Regions from separate parts of the Streptomyces sp. P6-2-1 genome, predicted to be linked through region 2. Evidence: riboswitches for the same ligand, from Rfam matches in the RefSeq annotation. Region 2 holds a riboswitch; each other region holds the start of a gene.
What was found. A riboswitch is a leader RNA that binds a small molecule or an ion and turns the genes downstream of it on or off. The one in region 2 is predicted to bind cobalamin.
Positions count from the first base shown of each region.

Region 1: it holds a riboswitch for cobalamin, as region 2 does, so the genes downstream of both, metE (5-methyltetrahydropteroyltriglutamate--homocysteine S-methyltransferase) here and ACQYWQ_RS05290 (cobalamin biosynthesis protein) in region 2, are expected to answer to the same signal.
Region 3: it holds a riboswitch for cobalamin, as region 2 does, so the genes downstream of both, ACQYWQ_RS21380 (ribonucleoside-diphosphate reductase subunit alpha) here and ACQYWQ_RS05290 (cobalamin biosynthesis protein) in region 2, are expected to answer to the same signal.

Region 1 is NZ_CP192513.1:6,816,754-6,827,008, reverse strand. Features, by position in the region: gene ACQYWQ_RS28750 (ABC transporter substrate-binding protein) at 1-968, opposite strand, end outside; gene ACQYWQ_RS28745 (FecCD family ABC transporter permease) at 1,195-2,202, shown strand; gene ACQYWQ_RS28740 (FecCD family ABC transporter permease) at 2,199-3,359, shown strand; gene ACQYWQ_RS28735 (ABC transporter ATP-binding protein) at 3,368-4,222, shown strand; gene ACQYWQ_RS28730 (phosphotransferase family protein) at 4,349-5,086, opposite strand; gene ACQYWQ_RS28725 (MFS transporter) at 5,184-6,662, opposite strand; gene ACQYWQ_RS28720 (winged helix-turn-helix transcriptional regulator) at 6,805-7,347, shown strand; cobalamin riboswitch at 7,451-7,666, shown strand; gene metE (5-methyltetrahydropteroyltriglutamate--homocysteine S-methyltransferase) at 7,815-10,130, shown strand; gene ACQYWQ_RS28710 (bifunctional 2-methylcitrate synthase/citrate synthase) at 10,223-10,255, opposite strand, start outside.
Region 2 is NZ_CP192513.1:1,186,758-1,197,012, forward strand. Features, by position in the region: gene ACQYWQ_RS05275 (lysozyme) at 1-53, shown strand, start outside; gene ACQYWQ_RS05280 (inorganic phosphate transporter) at 267-1,571, shown strand; gene ACQYWQ_RS05285 (hypothetical protein) at 1,583-1,858, shown strand; cobalamin riboswitch at 2,012-2,143, shown strand; gene ACQYWQ_RS05290 (cobalamin biosynthesis protein) at 2,256-3,215, shown strand; gene ACQYWQ_RS05295 (cobyric acid synthase) at 3,212-4,726, shown strand; gene ACQYWQ_RS05300 (putative cobaltochelatase) at 4,810-6,924, shown strand; gene cobO (cob(I)yrinic acid a,c-diamide adenosyltransferase) at 6,924-7,523, shown strand; gene ACQYWQ_RS05310 (cobyrinate a,c-diamide synthase) at 7,767-9,173, shown strand; gene ACQYWQ_RS05315 (ZIP family metal transporter) at 9,230-9,958, opposite strand; gene cobC (Rv2231c family pyridoxal phosphate-dependent protein CobC) at 9,965-10,255, shown strand, end outside.
Region 3 is NZ_CP192513.1:4,973,845-4,984,099, forward strand. Features, by position in the region: gene ACQYWQ_RS21355 (tetratricopeptide repeat protein) at 362-1,342, shown strand; gene def (peptide deformylase) at 1,556-2,188, shown strand; gene ACQYWQ_RS21365 (terpene synthase family protein) at 2,721-3,722, shown strand; gene ACQYWQ_RS21370 (cytochrome P450) at 3,719-5,101, shown strand; gene ACQYWQ_RS21375 (ribonucleotide-diphosphate reductase subunit beta) at 5,169-6,203, opposite strand; gene ACQYWQ_RS21380 (ribonucleoside-diphosphate reductase subunit alpha) at 6,203-8,590, opposite strand; cobalamin riboswitch at 8,728-8,848, opposite strand; gene mctP (monocarboxylate uptake permease MctP) at 9,165-10,255, opposite strand, start outside.

The DNA.
Region 1 (10,255 bases), 5.6 Mb from region 2:
ATGTCCGCGAGGACGGATTCGGCGGCCCGGGCGCCGCCGAGGCTGGTCCACATGGAGCCGTCGACGACGGTCGCGTGCGTGTCCTTGACGGCCTTGAGGCCCCGGTAGGCGGGCTCGGCCTGGAGCTGCTTGAGCAGTCCGGACTCGCTCGTGGCGTCGAGGGTGCCGATGAAGAGCCAGTCGCCGTCGATCTCCTTGAGGTTCTCGTTGCTGATCGGCGTGGAGTGGCCCTCGCCCTGCTTCGCCTGGATGCCGGGGCGGGTGAAGCCGAGGTCCTTGAGGACGTCGGAGACGAAGACGCCCTGCTGCATGACGGCGGTGCCCTTGGCGGAGTACCGGGCGACCGAGATCTCGCTCCCCGCGAGCCCGCCGAGGTCCTTCTTGAGCGCGGCGACCTTCTCGTCGTACCCGGAGAGGAACTTCTCCGCCTCGTTGCTCCTGCCGAGCGCCTTGCCCGTGAGGGTGAGCGAGGACTTCCAGTCCTTGGCGTCGCCGATCGTGACGAGGGTGGGGGCGACCTTTCTGAGCTGGGCGAGGACCTGGGTGTCGGCGAGCTGTCCGGCGAGGATGACGTCGGGCTTGGCGGCGACGACCTTCTCGATGTCGGGCCCTGTCACGGTGCCGACGAGCGGGATGCCGGCGGCCTCGCCCGCGAGGTAGCCGGGGGCTCCCTTCTGGCCGCGCGCGGCGGTGAGACCGACCGGTTCGACGCCGAGGGTGAGCGCGGAGTCGAGGTCCATCTCGCTGAGGACGACGACGCGTCGCGGGTGGGCGGGGATCTTCACCGCGGCGCCGCTCGCGTCGGTGACGCTGACGGTGCCGCTGTCCGCCTTCGCCGTACCGGCCGCGTCGGAGGAGTCGTCGCCCGAACAGGCGGTCGCGGTCAGCAGACCCGCCCCGGCGAGCAGCGCCGCCAGCACGGTCGTGCGGCGGGTGGAGGAGCGGGGGGCGAAGGGAGGGTGTGACATGGAACGAGATCTCCGTGGGAGCGAGGACGAGGGACAACCGTCGCGGGGCAGGACGGGCGCAGGGCGCCGTTCCCCCTGCGTGCGGGGTGTTTTCGGGCAGCGGGCAGCCCGTCGCACCGCCCACCGGACGGCGCGTTACTTAGGTTAGGCTAACCTCATGTTCATGATGCAAGGGCGTCCGGCTCCCCCCGGCCGCCGCACCGCCTCGCTCACCGGCCGCGCGCCGGTGGTGCGGTGGAGCGCGGCCGGGCTTCTCGTCCTCGTGCTCGCGCTCGGCGTGCTGTCGCTCCTCTTCGGTACGGGCTCGACGGGCCCCGGCCGCGCCTGGGCCTACCTCACGGGTGACCCGGTGGCGCGCGCCGACGCGCAGGTGCGGCTCGCCGTGCACGACGTACGGCTGCCACGCACCCTCGCGGCGCTCGTGGTCGGGTGCTGCCTCGGCGTCTCGGGGTGCCTGCTCCAGGCCGCGACGCGTAATCCGCTCGCCGAGACGGGCCTTCTCGGCGTCAATTCAGGGGCCGCCTTCGCCGTCGTCCTCGGTCTCACGTGGGGCGGGGTCGGTTCGGCGGGCGGGCTCATGGTGTGTGCCCTGCTCGGCGGCACGGTGGCGAGCGCGATCGTGCTGCTGCTCGCGGCGAGCGGGCGCACGGCGGGCTCGCCGCTGCGGCTCGTCCTCACGGGGTCGGCGCTCGGCGCGACGTTCCACGGGCTCACGGCGTACGTGCTGCTCGGCACGCAGTCGACCTTCGACACGTACCGGTACTGGACGATCGGCTCGCTCGCCGGGGTGAGGCTCGGGGATCTGGCGCTGCTCGCCCCGCTCGCCGCGCTCGGCCTCGCGGGCGCGCTGCTGTGCGCGCGGCCGCTCGCCGCGCTCGGGCTCGGCGACGACGCGGCGCGTGCGCTCGGGCACCACCCGGGGCGCGTACGGCTCGCGGTCGCCGCCGCCGTCTCGCTCCTGACCGGCTGTGCGGTGGCCCTGGCCGGCCCGATCGCCTTCCTCGGTCTCCTCGCCCCGTACGCGGCCCGCGCCCTGACGGGTCCCCGGCTCGCCGCGCAGCTCGTCCTGTCGGCCCTCTTCGCCGTGAACGTCCTGCTCTTCGCCGACCTCCTGGCCCGGCTGGTGATCCGGCCCTGGGAGACCCCGGTGAGCGTGCTCCTCGCCTTCGTCGGCGGCCCGCTGCTCGTCTGGATCGCGCGCTCGCCGCGCCTGTCGACGGCGGGCGCCGCATGACCACGGACGAACAAGCGGCTCCGCCGGACCGCGAGAACGGCGGTTCCTCGCCCCACCGCGCCTCCGGCACCCGGCCGCTCCGCCCCTCCGCCACCCCTCCCCGGCCCTCCGTCACCCCGCCCGATTCCGCCGTGCTCCGCACCGGCGCGCTCTCCTGGCTGTTCCCGCGCCGGTCCCTCCTCCTCGCCCTGTGTCTCGGGCCCGTGCTGCTCGGCGTCGTGTGCCTCGCCGTGCTCGCGAGTTCGACCGGGATGAGCGCCGGGGAGAGCCTGCGGGGACTCTTCGGGACGGGGGACGCGGCGGGGGTCATGGTGGTGCGGGAGTTCCGGCTGCCCAGGATCGTGGTGGGGCTGCTCGTCGGGGCCGCGCTGGGCGTCGCCGGGTGCCTCACGCAGACGCTCGCGGGCAACCGTCTCGCCACGCCCGACCTCGTAGGGGTCAACGAGGGCGCGACGGCCGCGGTGGTCGCCTCGGTCGCCGGGTCCACGACCGGGATGCTCGGCGCCTGGTGGCTCGGGCCGCTCGGCGCGGCCGCTGCGGCCGCGCTCGTCGTGCTGTGCGCGGGCGGCGCCGGTGCCGCCGGGTACCGGCTGCTCGTCACGGGCATCGGTGTGTCGACGTTCGTCGGCGCGGTGAGCGACCTCGTGATGTCCCGCCAGAACCAGGCGACGGCGGGCGGCGTGTTCCTGTGGACCGTGGGCAGTCTCAACGGCCGCGACTGGGCGGTGGGCGGCCCGCTCCTCGTGCTCCTCGCCGTGCTGCTCCCGCTCGCGCTCGCGGCGGGGCACCGGCTCCAGTTGCTGCGCTTCGACGACGACACGGCGACCGCGCTCGGTGCCGACCCGCGCCGCGTGCGCGCCGCCGCGCTCGGCGTGGCGGTGGGGCTCGCCGGGGTCGCCGTGGGGGTCGGCGGGCCGATCGGCTTCGTCGCACTCGCCGCTCCCGTGCTCGCCTCACGGCTCGCCGGGCCGACCCGCGTGCCCGTCACGGGCGCCGCCCTCACCGGGGCTTCGCTCGTCGCGACCGCCGACGCGCTCGGCCGGGTCGTGGCGCCCGTGGAAATACCCGCCGGGGTCGTCACGAGCGTGCTCGGCGGCCCCTTCCTGCTCTGGGTCCTGCTCCGCCAGGACCGGGGCCGCACCTCCGGAAAGGCGTGACCGCCCGCATGACAGCCCCCCTGACCCCCGACGCGGCCAGCGGAGCCGCCGCCGAGACGACCGCCGCGGCCTCCACCGCCGAGCGGCCCCCCGGCCTCGCGATCAGCGGCCTGCGCGCGGGCTACCCGGGCCGCCCCGTCGTCCGTGACGTCGGCCTCACGGTGCCCGCGGGGCACGTCGCCGCGATCGTCGGGCCCAACGGCTGCGGCAAATCGACCCTGTTGCGCGCGGTCGCCCGCCTGCACCCCGCCGAGGCCGGTACGGTCCACGCCGGTGGAGCGGACCTGTGGGCGCTCGACCGCCGCCGCGCGGCCCGGCGCGTCGCGCTGCTCCCGCAGTCCCCGCGCGCGCCCGAGGCGGTGACGGTGGCGGGGCTCGTACGGTACGGACGCCACCCGCACCAGGGGCTCCTGCGGCAGTGGTCGCGCGCCGACGAGGACGCGGTGCGGACCGCGCTCGAAGCGACGGGGACGCTCGATCTCGCAGGGGAGCGCCTCGACCGGCTCTCGGGCGGCCAGCGCCAGCGCTGCTGGCTCGCGATGGTCCTCGCCCAGGACACCCCGCTCGTCCTGCTCGACGAGCCGACCTCGGCGCTCGACCCGGGCCATGTCGTGGACGTCCTGCGCCTCGTCCGCGAGGTCGCCGCCGCGGGCCGTACGGTCGTCATGGTCCTCCACGACCTCTCGGCGGCGGCCCGCAGCGCGGACCTCCTGATCGCGATGAAGGACGGCCGTGTCGTGGCCGAGGGCGCCCCGGCCGCCGTCGTGGACGAGGAGTTGGTCAAGGAGGTCTACGGCCTGGACGCCGACATCCTCCACGCGCCGGGCGACGGCGCGCCGGTGGTGGTGCCGAGAGCGCGGTGAGCGCCGCGGACGCCGTACCGCCCCGGACCCGCCGCGGACCCGCCCCGGACCCCGGCACGCCACCCGCCCGGCATCACCGCAGGGCACGCCACGCGCCCGGCGTCACGGCACGCCACGCGCCCGGTGTCACGCCCCCGCGCTCAGCACGTCGACCTCGCAGCCGGGCGCGTACGGGTCGAAGCCGTGGGCGACGAGCCACCGCACCGCGAGGAGGCTCCGCATCGACCACCAGGCGCGGACCACGGCGACGTCGACGTCACCGCCGTAACCCGCCACGACGTCGCCGAGGTGTTCCTCATGACCGAACGTCAGGACGGCGAGGTCGCACAGGGCGTCACCGGGGCCCGACTCCGACCAGTCGATGACACCCGTGAGGGTGTCGCCCTCGGTGAACACGTGCGCGCTCTGTAGGTCGCCGTGCGTGAACACCGGGGTCCACGGCCGGAACACGGCCTCGGCGACGGCGCGTCCCCGGGCGACGAGCGCGGCGGGCAGCATCCCGCCGGACACGAGCGCCGCGCACTCCTTGTCCAGCTCGGCCGCCAGGTCCTCGCCGTCACGCCCCCGCCACGGCGGCAACGGCGCTTCGTGCAGCCGCCGGACGGCAGCCCCGGCCGCCGCCCACGCGGCGGGCGACGCGGTGGACGGCTCCCCGAGGCGGGCGAGCGCCGTCCCGCGTACCGCGGCCAGCGCGAGCACGGGCGGCCTGCGCCACAGGACCTCCGGGGTCGGGACCGGCGCCAGGCGCATCGCCTCGACCTCGCGGTCCGTGCGCGACGGGTCGCCGTCCACCTTCAGGAACACGTCTCCCACGCGCAGGGTCGCGCGCGCGGAGTGGGCGACGACGACTTCGACCTCATCCATGCCCCCAGTCTCCCGGACGCCCGGCGGTCTCGCTGCCCCCTGCCCGGGTGTGCGCGTCGACGCGGGCACGCGCACACCGGGCCCGCGGGGGCCGCCGTCACGCCTTGCGGCTTCCGCCGCCCAGCGCCAGCACCACGACCGCCCCGACCACCGACAGCGCGATCGACACCAGTGAGGCGCGGTTGGCGCCCTCCGCCAGGGCCTCGCGCACGGTGGCGGCGTGGGCCGTCGTGGAGACGGCGACCGAGAGCGCCACGCCGGTCGACGCGCCCAGGTAACGGGCCGTGTTGTTGGCGCCCGAGCCCATCGCCGCGCGCGCGGGCGGCACGCTCTCGACCGAGACGAGGGGCAGGGCCGCGTTCAGGAGACCGCTGCCCGCGCCCGCGACGACGAGGCCGACGACGAGGCCCTTCCACGTGGAGCCGGGGGCGAGACCGTTCCACAGGGTCGCGACGCCGATGGCCGACAGGAGGAAACCGGCGGCCAGTTGGCGCGGCGCGGTGACCCGCCCGGTGAGGCGGCGCGCCTGGAGGGCGACGAGGAGCGCCGTACCCGCCCACACCCCGCTGAGCAGCGAGACCGTGAACGGGCCCATACCGAGGGCCTGTTGCATGAGGGTGGGCAGGTAGCTGAAGAAGCCGAGCACCGCGAGCCCGGTGAACAGGCCGCCCGCCGTCGCGCCGAGGAAGCGCCGCTGCCGCAGCAGCCCCGGCGCGAGCAGCGGCGCGGGGGCATGCCGCTCGACGGCGAGGAAGACCGCGGCGAGCACGAGCGCCGCGCCGAGCAGCACCCACACCCGTACCGCGCCCCAGCCGTCCCGCCCCCACGTGAGCCCGGCGAGCAGCGCCACCGCCGCGGCGCCGAGCACCACCGCCCCTGTCACGTCGGGGCGCCCGGCGCGCGGCGTGCGCCACTCGGGGAGCCGCCCCCGCAGGAGCGTGGCGATCAGCAGGATCAGGACCGCGAGGACCACGTACCCCGCACGCCACTCGGCCCCGCGCAACCCCCGGGCCCACGAGGCCGTCGCGAGCGGCCCGAAGGCGCCGAAGAGCAGCGGCCCCAGCGCGATGCCCGCGCTCACCCCCGCGCCCCACACCCCGGTGGCCCTGACCCGTGCCGCCCCGCCGGGGAAGGCGTGGGCGATGAGGCCGAGGCTGCTCGTGAGAACCACCGCGCTCGCCGCGCCCTGCGCGACCCGCGCCACGGTGAACAGCGCCGTCGAAGGGGCGAGCGCCCCAAGTCCCGTCGTCACGCCGAGCGCCACGACGCCCACCGTGAACATCCGCCGCCGCCCCAGGTCGTCCGCGAGCGATCCCGCCACGAGCAGCACGGCCGCGAGCCCCAGCGGGGTGCCGTTGAGCAGCCACGACTGCGCCGAGACGCCCGTCCCGAGGTCCGCGACGGTGGCGGGGACCGTCACGAGGGGACCTGTGTAGTTCATCATCGCGAGGATCGTCGCGACCGTCGTCAGGACGAGGACGCCCCGTCCCGTCACGTGCGTGGCCCCGGTGGGCGGGCGCTCCCGTGCCCCGAGGACGGGTCCCTTCCTCGTCGTCTCGTCCGTACCGCTCCCCATGCCCGTCCTCCCGGCCTGTGGGCGCGGGGGAGCTTGTCGCCGCCGCCCGCCACCCCATGAGTTCATTAACTGAACCTTGAACGGATCGAACGTAGCACAGTAGGTTCGCTCACCGAACCGACTAACGGGTATCGTGGGCCGCATGGCTCTCGGCAAGGACTACGCGCGGCAGGAGTGCTCCATCGCCCGCGCGCTGGAGATCATCGGCGAGCGGTGGACGATCCTGATCATCCGCGACGCCTTCTACGGGGTACGGCGCTACAACGACTTCCTCGTGCACCTCGGTGTCCCGCGCGCCGTCCTCGCCGCCCGCCTCCAGTCCCTCACCGGGGACGGCATCCTCGTCAAGCGCCGTTACCAGGAGTCCCCGCCCCGCGAGGAATACGTGCTGACGCCGCGCGGCGAGAGCCTGTGGCTCGTCCTGTACGGGCTCGGCGTGTGGGGCCGCACCGAGTTCGGCGGCTCCCGGCCGCTGCGCGAGTTCCGGCACGCGGCGTGCGACACCCCGCTCACCCCCCAGGGCACGTGCCCGCACTGCGCCATGTTCCCCGCGCCCACCGACGTCGACATGCTCCCCGGCCCTGGGCTCGACCCCGATCCCACCGACCCGGTGAGCCGCGTCCTGCTGTGCCGCCGCCGCATCCTCGAACCGGTCGACACGACCGGGATCACGGCGAAGGGCTGAGCCCCCGCGGAGTCCGCGCCCCGGGCGCGCGAAGTCACCGCCACGCCGGCTGCCGAAGGGTCCACTCCCTGAAACCCCTGCCGCCCGCTCCCCCACACCCCCTACACTGCCCGCAGCAGCTGGTTCGCCCCGCCCGCCAGGCGGGAGCGTCGCAAGAGGGAACCCGGTGGGAATCCGGGACTGCCCCGCAGCGGTGAGCGGGAACGACCGCCGTCATACGCACTGGGTCCGTACGGACCCGGGAAGCGACGGCCAGTAGGTGTCCTCCGACGAGGGCGTGCCCGCGAGTCCGAAGACCTGCCAGTCGCCCGGGCGCGTGCCGAAGCGCGCCCGGACATCCCGGTGACCTCGTGGGCGGGTCGGCGTGCACAGTGGGCGGAGCGCGACAGGTCCCGCCCGCTTCGTCGTTCCTTCGCACCCCGTGGACACCCGGGATCTCAGGGATTCATCTCGCGAAGGAGATCTCCGTGACACCGAAGTCCGCAGCCGCGGCAGCACGCGCCACCGTGTACGGCTACCCCCGTCAGGGCCCCGGCCGGGAGCTGAAGAAGGCGGTCGAGGGGTACTGGAAGGGCCGCGTGGACGCCGCGCGCCTCCAGGACACCGCACGTGAGCTGCGCGCCACCGCCTGGCGACAGCTCGCCTCGGACGGGGCCGACGAAGTCCCCACGGGCGACTTCTCGCTCTACGACCACGTGCTCGACACGAGCGTCATGGTGGGCGCGGTCCCCGCCCGCCACCGCGCCGCCTTCGCCGCCGACGCGCTCGACGGCTACTTCGCGATGGCGCGCGGCACGCAGGGCGTCGCGCCGCTGGAAATGACGAAGTGGTTCGACACCAACTACCACTACCTCGTACCGGAGCTGAGCCCCGACTCCGTGTTCGCCGCCGACTCGGCGAAGCAGGTCGGCGAGCTGCGCGAGGCGCTCGCGCTCGGGCTGCGCGCCCGGCCGGTCCTCGTCGGCCCGGTCACGTACCTGCTGCTCGCCAAGCCCGCGCCCGGCACCGAGCCGGGCTTCGCTCCGCTGAGCCTCCTGGACCGGCTCCTTCCCGTGTATGAGGAGGTCCTCGCCGACCTGCGCGCGGCCGGCGCGGAGTGGGTCCAGCTCGACGAGCCCGCGCTCGTCCAGGACCGCACCCCCGCCGAACTCGCCGCCGCCGAACGGGCCTACGCCTTCCTCGGCGGCCGCTCCGACCGCCCGGAACTGCTCGTCGCGAGCTATTTCGACCGGCTCGGGGACGCGCTGCCCGTGCTCGCGCAGGCCCCTGTGGAGGGGCTCGCGCTCGACTTCACGGGAGCGGCGGCCGCGAATCTCGACGCGCTCGCCGCCGCGGGCGGCCTCCCCGGCAAGCGGCTCGTCGCCGGGGTCGTGGACGGGCGCAACATCTGGACCTGCGACCTGGAGAAGGCCCTCGCGACGCTCGGCACCCTCCTCGGTCTCGCGGACCACGTGGACGTCGCCGCTTCCTGCTCGCTGCTCCACGTCCCGCTCGACGCCGCGCGCGAGAAGGACATCGAGCCGGAGGTCCTGCGCTGGCTCGCCTTCGCCCGCCAGAAGACCGCGGAACTCGCGACGCTCGCCAAGGCCCTGACCCACGGCACGGACGCGGTCGCCCCCGGACTCGCCGCCAACCGCGCCGCGCTCGCCTCGCGCGCCGCCTCCCCGCTCACCCGTGACCCGGCGGTCCGCGCCCGCGCGGCGGCCGTCACCGGGTCCGACGCGCGCCGCTCGGCCCCGTACGAGGAACGCGCCGCCGCCCAGCGCGCGCACCTCGCCCTGCCGCCGCTGCCCACCACGACGATCGGGTCCTTCCCGCAGACCGGCGCGCTCCGCGCGGCCCGTGCGGACCTGCGCGCGGGGCGCGTCGACAGGGCCGGGTACGAGAAGCGCATCGAGGACGAGATCCGGCAGGTGATCTCCTTCCAGGAGGAGACCGGGCTCGACGTCCTCGTGCACGGCGAGCCCGAACGCAACGACATGGTCCAGTACTTCGCCGAACAGCTCACCGGGTACCTCGCCACGCGCCACGGCTGGGTGCAGTCCTACGGGACGCGGTACGTGCGCCCGCCGGTGCTCGCGGGCGACGTCTCGCGCCCGGCGCCGATGACGATGCGCTGGACGACGTACGCGCAGTCCCTCACGGCGAAGCCGGTCAAGGGCATGCTGACCGGGCCCGTGACCATGCTCGCCTGGTCCTTCGTGCGGGACGACCAGCCGCTCGCCGAGACGGCGCGGCAGGTCGCGCTCGCCCTCAGGGACGAGGTGAGGGACCTGGAGGCGGCGGGCACGCGCGTCATCCAGGTCGACGAGCCCGCGCTGCGCGAGACGCTGCCGCTGCGCGCCGAGGCGCACGGCGCCTATCTCGGCTGGGCCACCGAGGCGTTCCGGCTCACGACGAGCGGCGTCGAAGCGGCCACGCAGGTGCACACGCACATGTGCTACGCCGAGTTCGGCGACGTCGTGGACGCCATCGACGACCTCGACGCCGACGTCATCAGCCTGGAGGCGGCCCGCTCGCACATGGCGGTCGCGCGGGAACTCGCCGCGCACGGCTACCCCCGCGAGGCGGGCCCCGGCGTCTACGACATCCACTCGCCGCGCGTCCCCGGCGCCGAGGAGGTCGCGACACTGCTGCGCACGGGGCTCAAGGCGATCCCGGCCGGGCGCCTGTGGGTCAATCCCGACTGCGGCCTGAAGACGCGCGGGTGGGCGGAGACGAGGGCCTCACTGGAGAACCTGGTCGCCGCCGCCCGCACGGTACGGGGTGAACTGGACGGCTGAGGCACGGGCAGGGGCGGGGCCCGTGAAGGCGCCCCGCCCCTGCCTCGTACCCGCCGGGCGGGACCTCCCCGTCACCGCCCGGCGGGGGCCGCTCAGCCCTTGGGCACCTCGCGCTGCGCCACGCC
Region 2 (10,255 bases):
AGAACGTGTTCAACGGGTCCGAGGGGGATCTGGAGCGCTTCACGGACGGGTGAGCGGCGCGCCGCGAGGGAGCGGCCGCGGCAGGTGCGCGGGGCGCAAGCGGAACCCGGCGGGGCGCGTCCAGGGGTCCGGGCGCGGCCCGTGCGCCGCGCCCGGGCCGGCGCGCTCCGGTTCGAGTCACCACAGCGCCCGCCCCAGTTCATCTTCCGTTCACTCGGATTGCTTACGTTCGGCGTGACATTGACGTCCAACAGAAGCCTGGGTAAATGGAACACATCACGCTTCTCCTCGGGATCGTGATCGTCACCGCTCTCGTGTTCGATTTCACGAACGGTTTCCACGACACCGCCAACGCGATGGCAACGACCATCTCCACCGGCGCCCTCAAGCCCAAGACGGCCGTGGCGATGTCCGCGGCGCTCAACCTCGTGGGTGCCTTCCTCTCGGTGGAGGTCGCCAAGACGATCTCGGGGGGAATCGTCGACGAGTCCGGGCTCAGGACGGAAGTGATCTTCGCGGCGCTCGTCGGCGCGATCCTGTGGAACCTCCTCACATGGCTGCTGGGCCTGCCCTCCAGCTCCTCGCACGCCCTCTTCGGCGGGCTCATCGGGGCCGCCGTGATGTCGGCGGGCTTCTCCAGCGTCAATGGCGGCACGATCGTCACCAAGATCGTGATCCCGGCCGTGGCGGCGCCCGTCGTCGCGGGTCTCGCCGCTTTCGCGGCGACCCGGCTGACGTACCGGCTGACCCGCAAGGTCGACGAGAAGACCGGCGCGAAGGGCTACAAGGTGGGGCAGATCGCCTCCGCCGGGCTCGTCTCGCTCGCGCACGGGACCAATGACGCGCAGAAGACGATGGGCATCATCACGCTCGCCCTCGTCACCGGCGACGTGCTCAAGCCCGGCTCCAACCCGCCGGTGTGGGTGATCCTCTCGGCCGGGTGCGCGATCGCGCTCGGCACGTACCTCGGCGGCTGGCGCATCATCCGCACGATGGGCACCGGGCTCACCGATCTCGCGCCGCCGCAGGGCTTCGCCTCGCAGACCGGCGCGGCGACCGTCATCCTCGCCTCCTCGCACCTCGGTTTCTCGCTCTCCACGACCCAGGCGTGCTCCGGCTCGGTGATGGGCGCGGGGCTCGGGCGCAAGGGCGGCACGGTGCGGTGGTCGACGGCCGGGCGGATGGCCATCGCCTGGGTGCTCACGCTGCCCGCCGCCGCGCTCGTGGGCGCGGGCGCCGAATTCCTGACCCGGCAGGGCACGTGGGGCGTCGCGCTCACCGGGGTGCTGCTCCTCGCGGGCGCGGCGACGATCTACGTACTGTCGCGGCGCCAGCCGGTGAGCCACCACGACGTGACCGGCGAGGCCGAACCCGCCGGGATCGTCACGCAGGCACTCGCCTCGGTCGCGCCGCCGCCCGCGGGGACGCTCACGGTGCCGCTCCAGCCGACGGCGGCCGTGGCGCCGGACGCGCTGACCACGGCCCACCCCCCGCTCACGGCGGAACTCCCCGCCCCGCCGACGACGGCCGAGGCCCCGCGCCACACCGCGGGCTCCGGCACCGCGGCCTGAAAGGAACCCGCATGAATATCGACTGGGCGGCACTCGGCTCCGTCTTCGGCGTGAGCCTGCTCGTCACGGTGGGCCTCGTCGGCGCCTTCGCCCTCGGCATCGCGGGCCTCTCGCGTGCCTCGGCGGCGACGGCGGAGGACGGCGGCGCGGGCGCGGGCGGCGGTACGGGGACGGGCGGCGGTACGGGCGCGGGCGGCCGGGCGCTGCTCGCCCGGCTCGGCGCGTACGCGTGCTTCGGGGTGTGCCTCGCCGCGGTCGCCTTCGGGATCTACGTGATCGTGGGCTGAGACGGAGCGGCGGCACGGGCCCCGCGCGGTTTCCCGGCAGGGGGCGGCGCGGGGCTTTCGCGTGCCGGGGCGGCGGAGGAGGCGCGGGGACCCGGCGTCCCGGCCCGGCCGGTATGCCCCTCTTGCGTCAAGTGCGAGTTGACGCCCGGTCTCGGGGCGTGATGCACTGCCGGGGCCATTTCGGCGGCTGTGGAGGAAGTACCGGTGCGAATCCGGCGCGGTCCCGCCACTGTGAGCGGGGAGTGATCCCCGTAAGTCAGGAACTCCCGGCGCCGAATCACGTCGTACCAGGGCGCGGACCCTGAGAGTAGGACACCCCTCATGCCCGGCATCCGCCGCAGTGCGCACCCGCCAGCCCTCCTGTCCCCCCCGCGAGGCGTGACGGCGGACTGACGCCATGCCTGCCGGACGTGTTTTCGCGGTCGGCGCCACCGCCGGTCTGCTCGGCGACTCCCTCTTCGGCGACCCGCGCCGCGCTCACCCCGTGGCCGTCTACGGGCGCCTCGCGGGCCTCGCGGAGAAGGCGCTGTGGCGCGACCACCGGGGCGCGGGCGCCCTGCACACGCTGCTGTGCGCGGGCGGCGCCACCGCGCTCGGGGCCGTCGTGTCCCGTGCCGCGGCGCGCCGCTCTCCCGTCGCTTCCGCCGCGCTCACCGCGCTCGTGACCTGGACCGTCGTGGGCGGTACCTCGCTCGCGCGCGAGGGGCGGGCGCTCGCCGCCGCGCTCGAAGCCGGAGACCTCGCCGCCGCGCGCGAGCGCCTTCCGCACCTGTGCGGGCGCGATCCGCGCCACCTCGACGCGGAGGGGATCGCGCGCGCCGTCGTCGAGTCCGTCGCCGAGAACACCTCGGACGCGGTCGTCGGGGCGCTCGTGTGGGGCGCGCTCGGCGGGGTGCCGGGGCTCCTCGCCTTCCGTGCCGTCAACACGCTCGACGCGATGGTGGGCCACAAGTCGCTGCGGTACCTGCGCTTCGGCTGGTCGGCCGCGCGGCTCGACGACCTCATGGGCTTCCCCGGCGCGCGCCTCACCGCAGGGCTCGCCGCGCTCGCGGGCGGCGGGCCGCGTGCCGCGCTCGCCGCGGTGCGCGAGGACGCGCACCGGCACCCGAGCCCCAACGCGGGCCCCGTCGAGGCGGCCTTCGCGGGCGCGCTCGGGGTGCGGCTCGGCGGCACGCTGTCGTACGGGGGGCGGGTCGAGCACAGGCCGGTGCTCAACGCGCGGCGCGGGCGGGCCGTCGCCGTGCCGGACGTGGAGCGGGCCGTACGGCTCTCGCGCCGCGTGACGTGGGCGGCCCTCGGGGTGTGCGTCGCCGCGCGGCTCCTCGTGTCGCGGTACGTCCCCGGGCGTGCGCGGTGACCGGGGGCGGGCTGCTCGTCGCGGGCACGACCTCCGACGCGGGCAAGAGTGTCGTCACGGCCGGGATCTGCCGGTGGCTCGTACGGCGAGGGGTGAGCGTCGCGCCCTTCAAGGGGCAGAACATGTCCCTCAACTCCTTCGTCACGCGGGACGGCGCCGAGATCGGCCGCGCGCAGGCGATGCAGGCGCAGGCCGCGCGCGTCGAGCCGAGCGCGCTCATGAACCCGGTGCTGCTCAAGCCGGGCGGGGAGCGCTCCAGCCAGGTCGTGCTGCTCGGGAAGCCGCTCGGCGAGCTGAGCGCGCGCGGCTACCACGGCGGGAAGCAGTCGGAGCTGTTCGGGACGGTCGTGGACTGCCTCGCGGAGCTGCGGCGCACGTACGACGCCGTGATCTGCGAGGGCGCGGGGAGCCCGGCGGAGATCAACCTGCGCCGTACCGACCTCGTCAACATGGGGATCGCGCGGGCCGCGCGGCTGCCCGTCGTGGTCGTCGGGGACATCGACAGGGGCGGGGTCTTCGCCTCGTTCTTCGGGACGACGGCGCTGCTCTCGGCGGAGGACCAGGCGCTCGTGGCCGGGTACCTCGTCAACAAGTTCCGCGGTGACGTCTCGCTGCTCGCACCGGGCCTGCGGATGCTGCGGGACCTGACGGGCCGCGACACCTTCGGGGTGCTGCCCTTCAGGCCGGGGCTCGGCATCGACGAGGAGGACGGCATGGCCGTCTCGCTGCGGGGCGCGGTGCGCGAGTCGCGGCTCGCCGAGCCCTGTGGGGACGAGGTGCTGCGGGTCGCCGTGTGCGCCGTACCGCTCATGTCGAACTTCACCGACGTGGACGCGCTCGCCGCCGAACCCGGCGTCGTCGTGCGGTTCGTGGACCGGGCGCAGGACCTCGTGGACGCGGACCTCGTGGTCGTACCGGGGACGCGCGGCACGGTGCGGGCGCTCGCGTGGCTGCGGGAGCGGGGCCTCGCCGACGCGCTCGCCACGAGGGCGGCCGAAGGGCGGCCCGTGCTGGGGATCTGCGGCGGGTTCCAGCTGCTCGGGGAGCTGATCGAGGACGACGTGGAGTCGCGGGCGGGGACCGTGCCGGGGCTCGGGCTGCTGCCGGTACGGGTGCGGTTCGCGCGCGAGAAGACGCTGGCCAGGCCCTCCGGGACGGCGCTCGGCGAGGCCGTGGACGGGTACGAGATCCATCACGGGATCGCGCAGGTGCGGGGCGGCGACGAGCCGTTCCTGGACGGCTGCCGGGTGGGCGCCGTGTGGGGGACGCACTGGCACGGCTCCCTGGAGAGCGACGGCTTCCGGCGTGCCTTCCTGCGGAGGGTCGCCGCGCAGGCGGGGCGGCGCTTCGTTCCCGCGCCCGACACGGAGTTCGGGGCGTTGCGCGAGGAGCAGCTGGAGGGGCTGGCCGACCTGATCGAGGAACACGCGGACACCGCGGCGCTGCTGCGGCTGATCGAGCGGGGGGCTCCGCCGGGCCTGCCCTTCGTGCCGCCGGGGGCACCCGGGTGACCTCCCGGGGCTCCGGCCCAGGATTCCGCTCCCCGCTCCCCGGAGGGGCCCCATTCGTGACGCCGCTTGGAAGGAAGACCCCCATGACCCACACCCCCGACCATCCCTATCCCTTCACCGCGCTCGTCGGGCAGGACGATCTGCGGCTCGCCCTGCTGCTCAACGCCGTCTCCGCCCGCGTGGGCGGCGTGCTCGTGCGCGGCGAGAAGGGGACCGCCAAGTCCACCGCCGTGCGGGCGCTCACCGCGCTGTTGCCCGCGGTCGACGTCGTGGCGGGGTGCCGCTTCTCCTGCGATCCGGCGGCTCCCGATCCCCGGTGCCCCGACGGGCCGCACACGGGTGCGGGCGCGCCGCGCCCCGCGCGGATGGTCGAGCTGCCCGTCGGGGCCTCCGAGGACAGGCTCATCGGCGCGCTCGACATCGAGCGGGCGCTCGCCGAGGGCGTCAAGGCCTTCGAGCCGGGGCTCCTCGCCGCGGCGCATCGCGGCATCCTCTACGTCGATGAGGTCAACCTCCTCGGCGACCACCTCGTGGACCTTCTCCTCGACGCCGCGGCGATGGGGGTCTCGTCCGTCGAGCGCGAAGGCGTCTCCGTACGGCACGCGGCGCGGTTCCTGCTCGTCGGGACGATGAACCCCGAGGAGGGCGAGCTGCGCCCCCAGCTCCTGGACCGCTTCGGGCTGACCGTCGAGGTCGCCGCCTCGCGCGAGACGGACGAGCGCGTCGAGGTCGTACGGCGCCGCATGGCGTACGAGGACGATCCCGCGGCGTTCGCCGCGCGCTTCGCCGAGGACGAGGCGGCCCTGCGCACCCGTATCGCCGAGGCCCGGGCGCTGCTGCCCCGCGTCGTGCTCGGCGACACCGCGCTGCGCCAGATCGCCGCGACGTGCGCCGCCTTCGAGGTGGACGGCATGCGCGCCGACCTCGTCATGGCCCGTACGGCGACCGCGCTCGCCGCCTGGGCGCGCCGCGACACCGTGCTCGCCGAGGACGTGCGCCGGGCGGCGCTGCTCGCGCTCCCGCACCGCGGCCGCCGCAACCCCTTCGACGCGCCCGGGCTCGACGAGGACAAGCTCGACGAGGTCCTTGAGGAGAACGCGGGGCCGGAGGAGGAGCCGGAGGGGCCGGGGGACGGTGACGGGCCGGACGGGCCGGGCGGCGGGGGCGGTGTCCCGCCGCAGGGCGGGGGTCCCGATGACCGCACGGGCCGGGACCGTACCGGAGGGAGCGAGGACGGCCCCTCCGAGGCACCCGGCGGCGACGCGCCCACCGGCCCCACGGCGCCCTCGGCCCCCGCGTCCCCCTCGGACGCCGAGGGAAAAGGCGCGGCGGGCGCGGCTGAGCAGCCCGCCGCTCCCGCCTCCGCACCCTTCCGTACCAAGAAGCTGAGCGTTCCCGGGCTCGGTGAGGGCGCCGCGGGGCGCCGGTCGCGGGCGCGGACCGCGCACGGCAGGACGACGGGCTCGTACCGCCCGCGCGGCGGCGCGCTCGGCTCGCTGCACCTCGCGGCGACGGTCCGCGCCGCGGCGCCGTACCAGAGGGCGCGCGGGCGCAGCGGTCCCGGGCTCGTGGTGCGCAAGGACGATGTGCGGCTCGCGAGCAGGGAGGGGCGCGAGGGCAATCTCGTGCTGTTCGTCGTGGACGCCTCGGGGTCGATGGCGGCGCGGCGGCGGATGGGCGCGGTCAAGGGCGCGGTGCTCTCGCTGCTGCTCGACGCCTACCAGCGGCGCGACAAGGTGGGGCTCGTGACGTTCCGCGGGCGCGAGGCGGCTCTCGCGCTGCCGCCGACGTCGTCCGTGGACACGGCGGCGGCGCGGCTCGCTTCGCTGCCGACCGGGGGCAGGACGCCGCTCGCCGCGGGGCTCCTGAAGGCGCGTGAGGTGCTGCGGATCGAGCGGCTGCGCGATCCCGCGCGGCGCGCGCTGCTCGTCGTCGTGACGGACGGGCGGGCGACGGGCGGCCCCGAGCCGCTGCCGCTCGCGCGCCGCGCCGCCGGGCTGCTCGCGGCGGAAGGGACGGCCTCGGTGGTCGTGGACTGCGAGGCGGGGCCCGTACGGCTCGGGCTCGCCGCCGATCTCGCGGGGCGGCTCGGCGGGAGCGCGGTGACGCTCGACGCGCTGCGCGCGGACGCGCTCGCGGGGCTCGTGAAGGACGTACGGGGCGGACAGGGCGCCGCCACGACAAGGAGGGCAGCGTAATGCCGCAGGGACAGCCGGCCGTCGTGCCGGACGACGGAATGACGACGCGCCAGCGGCGCAACAGGCCGCTCCTCGCGGTCCACACGGGCCCGGGCAAGGGCAAGTCGACGGCCGCGTTCGGGCTCGCGCTGCGGGCCTGGAATCAGGGCTGGCCGATCGGCGTGTTCCAGTTCGTCAAGTCGGCGAAGTGGAAGGTCGGCGAGGAGAACGCGCTGCGTGTGCTCGGGGCATCGGGCGAGGGCGGCACCGTCGCCTGGCACAAGATGGGCGAGGGCTGGTCCTGGGTGCAGCGCGACGGCCAGGACTCCAACGAGGACAAGGCCCGTGAGGGCTGGGAGCAGGTCAAGCGGGACCTCGCGGCCGAGACGTACAAGCTGTACGTGCTCGACGAGTTCGCCTATCCGCTGCACTGGGGCTGGATCGACACCGCCGAGGTCGTCGCGACCCTGCGGGCCAGGCCGGGGAACCAGCACGTCGTCGTCACGGGGCGCAACGCGCCGCCGGAGCTGATCGAGGCGGCGGACCTCGTGACCGAGATGACGAAGATCAAGCACCCGATGGACGCCGGGCAGAAGGGGCAGCGGGGCATCGAGTGGTGACGGTCCCCGGGGGCGGGGTGGCGGGAGGCTTCGCGCCGCCCCGCCGGTGACCACGGGGCCGGTCGGCCACGCCCCCGTACCGCCGCCCGCACCGCCGTCCCGCGCCCCCGCACCGCCGCCCCGCGCCCCCGTACCGCCGCGCCGCCCCGTACCGCCGCGTCCCAGCCCCGTACCCCCGGCGTCCCGCCCCGTACCGCCGATCCGTTCCCCGGCAGCAGTCCCGGGCCCCGAAAGCAGCACACGATGACCCCACAGCCCCACTCCGCTCCGCTCCCCCTGCCGCCGCGCCTCGTCATCGCCGCGCCCTCCTCCAACAGCGGCAAGACGACCGTCGCGACCGGGCTCATGGCGGCCTTCCGCGCCGCCGGGCTCACGGTCTCGCCGCACAAGGTCGGGCCCGACTACATCGACCCGGGCTACCACGGCCTCGCGACGGGGCGCCCCGGGCGCAATCTCGACGCGTACCTGTGCGGCACCGACGCGCTCGTGCCGCTCTTCGCGCACGGGGCGCGCGGCGCCGACCTCGCCGTGATCGAGGGCGTCATGGGGCTGTACGACGGCGCCGCCGGGCAGGGCGAGCTGGCGTCGACGGCGCAGGTCGCGAAGGTGCTCGGGGCGCCGGTCGTGCTCGTCGTGGACGCCTCGGCGCAGTCGCGCTCGGTCGCCGCGCTCGTGCACGGCTTCGCCTCCTTCGACCCGGAGGTGCGGATCGGCGGGGTGGTGCTCAACAAGGTGGGTTCCGACCGGCACGAGGAGTTGCTGCGGGCCGCGCTCGACGAGGCGGGCGTGCCCGTGCTCGGGGTGCTGCGCAGGACGAAGGAGCTGTTCACGCCCTCGCGCCACCTCGGGCTCGTGCCCGCGGCCGAGCGGCGCGCGGAGGCGGTCGACGCGGTCGCCGCGCTCGCCGCGCACGTACGGGCGGGCTGCGACCTGCCCGCGCTGCTTCGGCTCGCGCAGGCGGCGGCGACACGAAGCGCGGTGCCGTGGCAGCCGCCGGTCGCCGCCGTGCCGCGCGGGGGGCGGCCCGTCGTGGCGGTCGCGGGCGGGCCCGCTTTCACGTTCTCGTACGCGGAGCAGGCCGAGGCGCTGACCGCGGCGGGCGCCGAGGTCGTGCGCGTCGATCCGCTGCGCGCGGAGGAACTGCCCGAGGGGACGCGCGCCTTCGTCGTCGGCGGGGGCTTCCCCGAGGTGTACGCGCCCGAGCTGGCGGCGAACGCGCCGCTGCGCGCGGCCGTCGCGGGGCTCGCGCGCGCCGGGGGCCCGGTGTGGGCCGAGTGCGCGGGGCTCCTGTACCTCGCGCGCGCGCTCGACGGGGCGCCGATGTGCGGCGTGCTCGAAGCGGAGGCGCGCATGACGGAGCGTCTGACGCTCGGGTACCGCGAGGCCGTCGCCGTGGGCGACAGCGCGATCGCCGCCGCGGGGACGCGGACGCGGGGGCACGAGTTCCACCGCACGGTGATCGAGCCTGCCGCGGGCCCCGGCCCGGCCTGGGGCCTGCGGCAGCCGCGCGCCCGCGTGGAGGGCTTCGTACGGGGCGCGGTGCACGCGAGCTACCTGCACACCCACCCCGCGGGCCTGCCGGAGGCGGCGGCGCGGTTCGTGGCGCGGGCGGCGCGGGCCGGAACGGCGGCGGGGACGGGGCGGGGGTGAGCACCCCCGCGCGCGAGGAACGCTCCGTACCCGTGCCCGTGCCCGTGCCCGTGCCGCTACTCCCCCGCGAAACCGATGACGAGCCACATCAGGGCGACGCCCGCGACCGTGCACAGGAGGGTGGAGCGGGCCGGGTGGCTGTGGCTGGCCTCGGGGAGGATCTCGGCGGCGGCGATGTAGAGGAGGACGCCGCCGAAGAAGCCGAGGTAGCAGGCGAGCGCTTCGCCCGGAATGGTGAACAGGAGCGTGGAAGCGGCCCCCGCGACGGGCGCGACGGCGTCGGCGCCGAGCATCGCGAAGGCCTTGCGCCGGGCGTTGCCCGTGGCGCGCGTGAGCGTGTACGTGTTGAAGCCGTCCGCGAAGTCGTGGCTGATGACGGCGAGCGCGACGGTGAAGCCGATGGCCTCGCCGACCTGGAACGAGGCACCGATCGCGATGCCGTCGGCGACGCTGTGCCCGACCATCGCCGCCGCCGCGCCGAGGCCGACCTGCGGGACCTGCTCGGGGTTCTTGGCGCCGTGGGCAGCGCGGCGCAGGGCGAGGAGGCGTTCGACGACGTGCGCGGTGAGGAAGCCCCCGACGAAGAGGAGCAGCGCGGCGGGCACCCCCCACACGTGCCGTCCCGCGCCCTCGATCGCCTCGGGCAGCAGGTCGAGCCCGACGACGCCGAGCATGAGACCGCCCGCGAAACCCAGGACGAGGTGGCGCCGGTCGGTGACGTGGTGCGCGGCCCAGCCGCCGACCAGCGTCATCACGAAGGAGCCGAGGGCCACGAGCACGACCATGCCTCTTTGCTAGCCGACGGGGCGCCCCGCCGCACCTCGTCGCTCGTGGTGGGTGTCGGCGCGGCGTCAGGCGCGACGGTCGCCGAGGTGGAGGCGCTGGTACGGGGCGCGCTCGACGCCGCCGGGCTGCCGCCAGGGCGGGTACGGGCGGTGGCGACCGTCGACCGGCGTGCGGGCGCTCCCGCGCTCGTGGCGCTCGCCGCGCGGCTCGGGGTGCCGCTACGGGCGTACGCGCCGCGAGCGCTGGCCACGGTCCGCGTGCCCAGCCCCTCGCGCGCCGCGCGGGCCGCGCTCGGC
Region 3 (10,255 bases), 3.8 Mb from region 2:
GCGGCCCCGCGCACAGGTGTACGGAGGCCGTGTCCCGCTGGGGGCGCGGCCTTCGGCGTGCCCGGTCTGTGAGGGGGGCGGCCTCTGGTGTGCCCGGCTCATCACCGTACGTACCCGCTTTCACCCGTACGAGGGACGCGGGCCCCCGGGCCCGGCCGCAGGGCGAGGTCTGGATGCGTCCGGACGGGGTAACCCACGGGTAATGAGCGGGCGCCCAGGCGTCCGTGGTTGGATGCGAGAGCGGGAGCCGGTGGCCAGGACGCACCCGGCTCGCCCGGCGCCGGCGGGGCTCAAGGCCCGTACGGCGGGACAGCGGGCCGCGGCCCCTCCATCGACGGCAGCGGGGATGCAGGCGGGAATCGTGAGGATCTTCGGCAAGGGACGGCACCGGCCCTCCGCCTCCTGGCGGCAGGCCACCGATCGCGCGTTCACCCTCATCGGCGACGGCAGGTACGAGGACGCGGGGGCGCTGCTCACGCGGGCGGCCGACCTGGAGCCGTGGCTCTCCGAGTCCTGGTTCAACCTCGCCCTCCTCCACAAGTTCCGGCACGACTGGGAGGCCGCGCGGACCACCGGGCTGCGCGCCGTGGCCCTGCTCGACCGCTCGGCCGGGGCTCCCGACTGGTGGAACGTGGGGATCGCGGCGACCGCGCTCCAGGACTGGCCGCTCGCGCGCAAGGCCTGGCAGGCGTACGGGCTGCGGCTGCCCGACGGCGCGGCCCCCTCCGAGCCGCCCGCCGGGATGGGGCTCGGCAGCGCCGCCGTGCGGCTCTCGCCCGAGGGCGAGGCGGAGGTCGTGTGGGGCAGGCGGATCGACCCCGCGCGGATCGAGGTCCTCTCGGTGCCGCTGCCGTCCTCCGGACGGCGCTGGGGCGAGGTCGTGCTCCACGACGGGGTGCCGCACGGGGAGCGGATCACGCCCGACGGGCAGTCCTTCCCCGTCTTCGACGAGATCGAGCTGTGGGCGCCCTCGCCCGTGCCCACGTGGGTCGTCCTGCTCGACGCGGCCACCGAGGACGACCGCGACGCACTCGAACAGCTCGCGTCCGACGCCGGGTACGCGGCGGAGGACTGGACCTCCTCGGTGCGGCTGCTGTGCCGCAGCTGCTCCGAGAGCCGGATGGAGAGCGACGCGGGGGACGGGGAGCGCGGGGACCCGCACGACCACAGCGAGCCGGGGGCGCCCGGACCCCTCGGGCACGCGACCGCGGGGGGCCGGTGGGTGACGGAGCGGGAGTGCGGGGTCGCCGCGCCCGCCGAGCTGGTGCGGGGGATCTTGGAGACGTGGGTCGCCGACCGGCCGGAGGCCAGGGGGTGGCGGGACCTGGAGGAGGTCTGCTGACCTCCGCGCGCGGGCGCGGTGGTCCGCGCCCGTACGGGTCCGCGGCCGCGCCGGCTCCGCGCGGTCCTCGCCGGGGGACCCGGGGCTCCGCCCCGGCCCCCGCCGCAGGGGCCCCTTCCCTCCGGCGCGGGCTGGATTCGCGGCCCCTGTAGGGTGGATCGGCACATCCTGCTGGTCGGTTGGCCGGCTCCCTGAAAGGACACTCCGGAGAAGATGGCGCAGCAGACGACCGGCCTTCCCGTCGACGACGAGGGTTACGTGATCGACACGGCCGAGACCGAGGAGCGGGAGAGCGCCTACCGTGAGCGCGGCGCGGTACTGCCGATCACCGTGGTCGGGAACCCCGTGCTGCACAAGGAGTGCGCGGACGTCACCGAGTTCGGGCCCGAGCTGGCGAAGCTCGTGGACGACATGTTCGCGAGCCAGCGCGCCGCCGAGGGCGTGGGCCTCGCCGCGAACCAGGTCGGCGTGAGCCTCAAGGTCTTCGTGTACGACTGCCAGGACGACCAGGGCGTACGGCACGTCGGCGTCGTCTGCAACCCGAAGCTGCGTGACCTGCCCGCCGAGCTGCGTACCCTCGACGACTCCAACGAGGGCTGCCTCTCCGTCCCCGGCGCCTACGCGGCGACCCCCAGGACCGAGTACGCCGAGGTCACCGGGCAGGACGAGCACGGCAACGCGATCAAGGTGCGCGGCACCGGGTACTTCGCGCGCTGCCTCCAGCACGAGACCGACCACCTCTACGGCTACCTCTACCTGGACCGCCTCTCCAAGCGCGACCGCAAGGACGCGCTCCGGCAGATGGCCGAGGGCACCCCGCGCTACGCGACCGTCCCCAACGACTGAGCGCCGTACCTCTCCCCACGACGGAGCGCCGTACCTCTCCCCACGGCTGCGCTCCCCCTGCGCTCGTGCGCCCGCGTGTGCGCCCCGCGGTTACGGGAGGTGCGCGAGGCGACCACAGCCGTATCCCCACCGCCCGTCCGTCCCAGGACGGGCGGTGGGGCATATGCGGGCGCTCTATGACAACTCCAGATGATCGGATTCCGGACAAAAACGAGCTGGTTGTCGGCACACCTGAGCGATTCCTCGCCGGTATCCATTCCCTTCCCGCCGCTCCGTAGGGCTGAATGGAATGCGCTGTCGATTTACGACGTGACGTGTGCCGGGAGACGGGGACCCGGCGCACGTGCGTCCGGCTCCCGAAAGGGGTTCGCTCGTGCCCGCTATCTCATCCCGGGCCACCGCCGCCAGGCCGGTGCCTGTGCCGCCCACGCTGCAACTCCCGGTAGTGGAAAGGGATTTCGCCCGCCGACTGCACAATTATTGGCCAAAGCTTCAGGTGAAGTCGAAGCTGTGGCTCCAGGAAAAACGACTCATGGCCCCCGCCGCCGCCGAGGCCCTCGCCGACGAGCTGCGCTACACCGACCTCGTCGCGGGCTACTACCTCGGCGCCTCCGACGCGATGCTCGGCGCCATCGCCGACTTCAGCAGCTGGTTCTTCGCCTGGGACGACCGGCACGACCGGGACGTCGCCCACGCCCGTACGGCCTCCTGGTACGCCCTCTCCGCGGACCTGCACGCGGCCCTGCGCGAGCCCGGCGCCCATCTGCACCACGAGGAGCCGCTGGTGGCGGCCTTCGCCGACTGCCTGCTGCGGATGGGCGCGCCCATGCCCCCCACCTGGCGCGCCCGCTTCGCCCGCCACATGGGCCCCGTCATCGACGCCTACGACCAGGAGTTCCGCAACCGCCTGGACCGTACCGTGCCGACCGTCGCCGCCTACCTGGAGCTGCGGCGCCTCACCTTCGCGCACGACATCTGGCTCGACCTCCTCGAAGCCGTCGCGGGCGCCGAACTCCCCGCCGCCGTACGCCGCCACACCGCCTACCGCACCGCGGGACTCGCCTGCCAGGATTTCGCCGCCTGGTACAACGACCTCTGCTCGCTGCCGAAGGAAATAGCCGGGGACGAGATCCACAACCTCGGGATAAGCCTCATCCGGCACGAGGGAATGGAACTCTCCGAAGCCGTTTCTGTCGTGCACGAGAAAGTCGCAGAACGCGTCACCGAGTTTCTCGCGGCGGAAAAAGAAGTGCACGCGCTCGCCGATTCCCTGGCGAAAGGCGGCGGAATCGAGGGCGAGCGGACGCGGGCCGTTCTCCTGTCCTGCGTGGACAATATGCGGAACTGGTTTCCGTCCGTCTACTGGTTCCACCACGAATCCGGGCGCTATCGCGTCGAACAGTGGGAGGACCCCGCGCGCCCCCCGTATCTCCAGGACGGCGCACCGGCGCGCACCACCCCGGGCACGCGCGCCGCCGAGTCGCCCAGGGTCGTCCGCCAGCGCGGCCCGCACGAGGAGGAGGGCACCGTATGAGCCCGCGTACGCCCCCCACCGCGCCCCCCGCCGGGACCGGCCGCACCGCGCCGCTCGCCGCCGGAGCCCTCCCGCTCCTCGGCCACGCGCCCGCCCTCGCGCGCGGCCCGCTGCCCTTCCTCGAAGGGCTGCGCGCGCACGGCGAGATCGTACGGATCGCGCTCGGCCCCAAGCAGGTACTCGCCGTCTGCGCCCCCGACCTCGTCGGAACCCTCCTGACCCGCCCCGAGTTCACCGTCGGCGGGCCGCTGTGGGACACCCTGGAGATCCTGCTCGGCAAGGGGGTCGCGACGAGCAACGGCCCCCGCCACCGCCGTCAGCGCCGCACCATCCAGCCCGCGTTCCGCCCCGACCGCATCGCTTCCTACGCACGCGTCATGACCGAGGAGGCGGTGCGGACGGCGGAGTCCTGGCGGGACGGCGAGATCACCGACGTCGGCGCGGAGATGTTCCGCACCGGCGTACGGATCGTCTCGCGCTCCCTCCTGGAGGTGGACGCGCGCGGCACCGAACTCGCCGACCGCATCGCGCACGCCCTGCACACCGTCTTCGGCGGCCTCTACCAGCGGATGGTCCTCTCCTTCGGGCCACTGCACCGCCTGCCGACCCCCGCCAACCGCCGCTTCAACGCGGCCCTCGCGGAACTGCACACCCTTGTGCGGCAGTTGGTACGGGACGCCCGCGCGAACGATTCCGGCGACGCCGCGCCCGACGACGATCTCCTCTCGGTACTGCTTCACGCCACCGACGAGAACGGCGCTCCCCTGCCCGACGAAGAGATTCACGACAACGTCGTATCCCTTGTCGTCGCCGCGGCCGAGAATGTCGCCGCGACACTCGCCTGGACCTTTCACCTCCTCGCCCAGCACCCCGAGTGGGAACGCAGGTTGCGCGCGGAAGTGGAATCGGTCGCGCCGGACCGCCCCGTCGATTTCGAGGATCTTCCGAAACTCGCCCTCACCCGGAATCTGCTGAGCGAATCCATGCGGATACGGCCCGCGGCATGGATATTCACGCGCAGGGCCGCGAACGACACCGAACTCGGCGGTTACCGCGTCCCTGCCGGTACCGACGTGCTCTACAGCCCCTGGGCCCTCCAGCACGACGCCAGGTCCTTCCCCGAGCCGCACCGCTTCGACCCGGACCGCTGGCTCCCCGAACGCGCCGCCGACATCCCCCGGCACGCCTTCATCCCCTTCGGCATCGGCAACCGCAAGTGCCCCGGCGACATCTACAGCCTCACCGAACTCGCCCTCGTCCTCGCCAACACGGTCAGGCACTGGCACGTCGAGGCCGTCCCCGGGCGCACCGACCCGCGCCCGCGCATCGGCATCACGCTCCAGCCCCGCGCCACGGTGCTCCGCGTGCGGCGCGCCTGAGCCGGCGACCACGCGAAGGGGGGCCGGGTCCCGTACGGAACCCGGCCCCCCTTCGCGGCACCCGCTTCTAGAAGTCGTCGTCGAAGGAGACCGACCCCTCGACGGCGACCTGGTAGGCCGAGGGCCGCCGCTCGAAGAAGTTCGTCAGCTCCTGGACGCCCTGCAACTCCATGAAGGAGAAGGGGTTGCTGGAGCCGTAGACCGGCGCGAAGCCGAGGCGCACGAGGCGCTGGTCGGCGACGCACTGGAGGTACTCGCGCATCGACTCGGTGTTCATGCCGGGAAGGCCGTCACCGCACAGGTCGCGCGCGAACTGGAGTTCCGCGTCGACCGCGCCGGCGAGCATCTCCTTGACCTCGGCCTCCAGCTTGTCGTCGAACAGCTCGGGCTCCTCCTTGCGGACCGTGTCGACGACGTCGAAGGCGAAGCTCATGTGCATCGTCTCGTCGCGGAAGACCCAGTTGGTGCCGGTCGCGAGGCCGTGCAGCAGGCCGCGCGAGCGGAACCAGTACACGTACGCGAAGGCGCCGTAGAAGAAGAGGCCCTCGATGCACGCCGCGAAGCAGATCAGGTTGAGCAGGAAGCGGCGACGGTCGGCCTGCGACTCCAGGCGGTCGATCTTCTCGACCTCGTCGATCCACTTGAAGCAGAACTCGGCCTTCTCGCGGATGGACGGGATGTTCTCCACGGCGGCGAAGGCGGCCGCGCGGTCGTCCGGGTCGGGCAGGTAGGTGTCGAGCAGCGTCAGGTAGAACTGCACGTGCACGGCCTCCTCGAAGAGCTGCCGGCTCAGGTAGAGCCGCGCCTCCGGGGAGTTGATGTGCTTGTACAGCGTCAGCACGAGGTTGTTCGCCACGATCGAGTCGCCCGTCGCGAAGAACGCCACGAGACGGCCGATGAGGTGCTGCTCACCGGGCGTGAGCTTCGCGAGGTCGGCGACGTCCGAGTGGAGGTCGACCTCCTCGACGGTCCACGTGTTCTTGATCGCGTCCCGGTAGCGCTCGTAGAAGTCCGGGTAGCGCATGGGGCGCAGGGTCAGCTCGAAACCGGGGTCCAGGAGGTTCTGGTGGCGCTTCTTCTGCTCGGGAACGGTGTCGGTCATTACTGGCAGGCCTCGCAGGACTCGGGGTTCTCCAGGGAGCAGGCGATCGCCTCGGCGTCGGGCACACTCTGCGCGACGGGCTTGGACTGCACCGGGATGGGGGTGGCCTCCGCGGCCGAGGAACCGGCCGCGCGGGCGATGCGCGTCGCGGGCCGCGAGCGCAGGTAGTACGTCGTCTTCAGGCCCTTGTTCCAGGCGTGCGCGTACATCGAGGAGAGTTTGCCGATCGTCGGCGTCTCCATGAAGAGGTTGAGCGACTGGCTCTGGTCGAGGAACGCGGTGCGCTCGGCGGCCATGTCGATGAGGCCGCGCTGCGGAAGCTCCCACGCCGTGCGGTACAGCGCGCGGACGTCCTCGGGAATCCAGTGGAAGCCCTGGACCGAGCCGTTCGCCTCGCGCAGCGCCTCGCGGGTGCGCGCGTCCCACACGCCGAGCTTCTTCAGGTCCTCCACGAGGTAGCCGTTGACCTGGAGGAACTCACCGCTGAGCGTCTCGCGCTTGAAGAGGTTGGAGACCTGCGGCTCGACGCACTCGTAGACGCCCGCGATCGAGGCGATCGTCGCGGTCGGCGCGATCGCGAGGAGCAGCGAGTTGCGCATACCGCTCTTGGCGATACGGGCCCGCAGCGCCTCCCAGCGCTCCGGCCAGGTCCGCTCCACGTCGTAGTGGTCGGGGTGCAGGACCCCGCGCGCGGTGCGGGTCTTCTCCCAGGCGGGTACCGGACCGTGCTTCTCGGCGAGGTCGGCGGATGCCTCGTACGCGGCGAGCATGACGCGCTCGGCGATACGGGTCGACACGGCCTTCGCCTCGGCCGAGTCGAAGGGCAGCCGCAGCTTGAAGAAGACGTCCTGGAGACCCATCGCACCGAGGCCGACGGGACGCCAGCGGGCGTTGGAGTTCGCCGCCTGCTCGGTCGGGTAGAAGTTGATGTCCACGACGCGGTCGAGGAAGGTGACGGCCGTGCGGACGGTCTCGTCGAGGCGCTCCCAGTCGATCCCGCCGTTCTCGACGAAGGCGCCGAGGTTGATCGAGCCGAGGTTGCACACGGCGGTCTCGCCGTCGTCGGTGACCTCGATGATCTCGGTGCACAGGTTCGAGGAGTGCACGACGCTGCCGGGCTCGGCGGTCTGGTTCGCGGTGCGGTTGGAGTGGTCCTTGAAGGTCATCCAGCCCTGGCCGGTCTGCGCGAGGGTACGCATCATGCGGCCGTACAGCTCGCGCGCCGGGATCGTCTTGCGGGCCAGGCCCTTCGCCTCGGCGGCACGGTAGGCGGCCTCGAACTCCTCGCCCCACAGGTCGGTCAGCTCGGGCACGTCGGCCGGCGAGAAGAGCGACCACGCGGCGTCGGTGGCGACGCGGCGCATGAACTCGTCGGGAATCCAGTGCGCGAGGTTCAGGTGGTGCGTGCGGCGCTGGTCCTCGCCCGTGTTGTCGCGCAGCTCCAGGAACTCCTCGATGTCCGAGTGCCACGTCTCCAGGTAGACTGCGGCCGCGCCCTTGCGGCGCCCGCCCTGGTTGACGGCGGCGACGGAGGAGTCGAGCGTCTTGAGGAAGGGGACGATGCCGTTCGAGTGCCCGTTGGTGCCGCGGATCAGCGAACCGCGCGAGCGGATGCGGGAGTACGCGATGCCGATGCCGCCCGCGTGCTTGGAGAGCCTGGCGACCTGGAGGTAGCGCTCGTAGATCGAGTCCAGCTCGTCCTTCGGCGAGTCCAGGAGGTAGCAGGAGGACATCTGCGGGTGCCGCGTACCGGAGTTGAAGAGCGTCGGCGAGGAGGGCAGGTAGTCCAGGCGGCTCATGAGCCGGTACAGGCTCGCGACCTCGTCGACGGCCGGGAGGCTGTCGTCGGCGGCGAGCCCGGCGGCGACGCGGAGGAGGAAGTGCTGCGGGGTCTCGATGACCTTGCGCGTGATCGGGTGGCGCAGGAGGTAGCGGCTGTAGAGGGTGCGCAGGCCGAAGTAGCCGAAGCGGTCGTCGCCCTCGGGATCGATGAGCGCGTCCAGGCGGGCCGCGTGCGCGGCGACGAACGCGGCCGTACGGTCCCCGATCAGGCCCTCGTCGTGGCCCACGGCGACGGAGGCGGCGAAGCCGCTCGCGCCCTGGCCCGCGGCCTCCTCGGCGATCGCGAGGGCCAGCAGGCGCGCGGCGAGCCGGGAGTAGGCGGGGTCCTCGGAGATGAGCCCGGCGGCGGCCTCGGTGGCCAGCTCGCGCAGCTCCGCCTCGTCGGCGTGGGCGCTGCGGCCGCGCAGGGCGGCGGCGGCGACCCGGCCGGGGTCGGTGTCGGGGAGATCGGCGGTGAGTTCCGTGAGGGTCCGCAACAAGGCGGTCCCGGGAAGGTCCTGCTCGGCCGCGACCGATGAGGCGGGATCTGCTGGCGCGATGGTCACTGGGTGGCTCTCCCTCGCTCGGCTGGGGGCCTGTGGTGCGGGGCGGCGACGGGACGACGGCAGCGCTTTCGGGCACACCGCGTCACGTCCCCGGCCCATTCCACGGGGCCCGGACGTCTGGCACCGCGCCCGGGTGGGACGGCGGCGCGCTTTCGGCAGGTCATCGGACTCGCAACACGCCACGGGGCGCGTCGCACACCGTTGCGGGACAGTCCCGGACTCGCACCGGATTCCCCTGCCGACAGCGAGGAAGAGCATACATCTGGGGGGCGGGCGGGAAAGGAGGCCCCAGATGTTGTGTCGGGGGCGGGGAGTGTTACGTGCGGGTCAACGGTTGTGGGGTGCCGACAAGGCGTCTCGTGCCCGGTGGGGTGACGGGGTGCGGTGGGGGCGGCGGCGTCGATCGTATGGCTTGAGGGGACCCCACAAGCGGGGTCGTACGGAGTTTTTACCGGCCGGATCGAGGGGTGCGCGTGTTCGGTTTTCGGTCGCGGAACGTGAGGGGCCGTCAGCGGGCACACGAACGCCGGAGCGGCCGAAAGTTCTCGGCCGCTCCGGCGTTCGCCGCCTGAGGTCAGTGCCCCGCCGTCTCCGGGACCGCCGGGGGAAGCTCCTGCTTCACGCCGGGGTCGCCCGCGTCCGCCACGTAGTCCGACGGCTGGGTCTCGTCCACGCCCTCCGGCGCCTTGAAGGCCCGCAGTACGACCGTGAGGACGACCGTCACGACGACGTTCAGGACGATCGCGGTCATCCCGATGTACCCGATCTCGCCCAGGCCGGGGATCGCCTTCGACGAGCCCCCGAAGTGGTCCTGGGTCGGCGAGGAGGTCGACCAGGCCGCCCAGGTCCCGTACGCCATCCCGGCCGCCCAGCCCGCGAGCAGCGCCCAGCGGTGGAACCAGCGCGTGAAGAGGCCGCCGACGAGCGCGGGGAGCGTCTGGAGAATCCAGATGCCGCCGAGGAGCTGGAAGTTGATCGCGACCGTCTTGTCCATGCCGAGCACGAAGATCAGCGCGCCGACCTTCACGAGCAGCGAGACGAGCTTGGAGATCCGCGCCTCCTGCGCGGGCGTCGCGTCCGGCTTCAGGAAGTCCTTGTAGATGTTGCGCGTGAAGAGGTTCGCGGCCGCGATCGACATGATCGCGGCGGGGACGAGCGCCCCGATGCCGATCGCGGCGAAGGCGACCCCGGCGAACCAGTCGGGGAACATGTTCTCGAAGAGCTGCGGGATCGCGAGCTGCCCGTTGCTCACCTTGATGCCGCTCGCGATCGCCATGAAGCCGAGGAGCGCGAGGAGCCCCAGCATGAGCGAGTAGAGCGGCAGGATCGTGGTGTTGCGCCGGATGACGTTCCGCTTGCTCGACGAGAGCGTCGCCGTCACCGAGTGCGGGTACATGAAGAGCGCGAGCGCCGAGCCGAGCGCGAGTGTCGCGTACCCCCACTGTCCGGCCTCGCCGGGCGCGAGCGCGCCCTTCGGCTGTCCTGTCGCGGGGTTCTTCTGCGAGAGCGCGTCACCGGCCTTCGCGAAGATGTCGTCGAAGCCACCGAGCTTGATCGGGATGTAGATGATCGCGACCGCGATGACGAGGTAGATGAGTCCGTCCTTGACGAAGGCGATCAGCGCGGGGGCCCGCAGCCCCGAGGAGTACGTGTACGCCGCGAGGA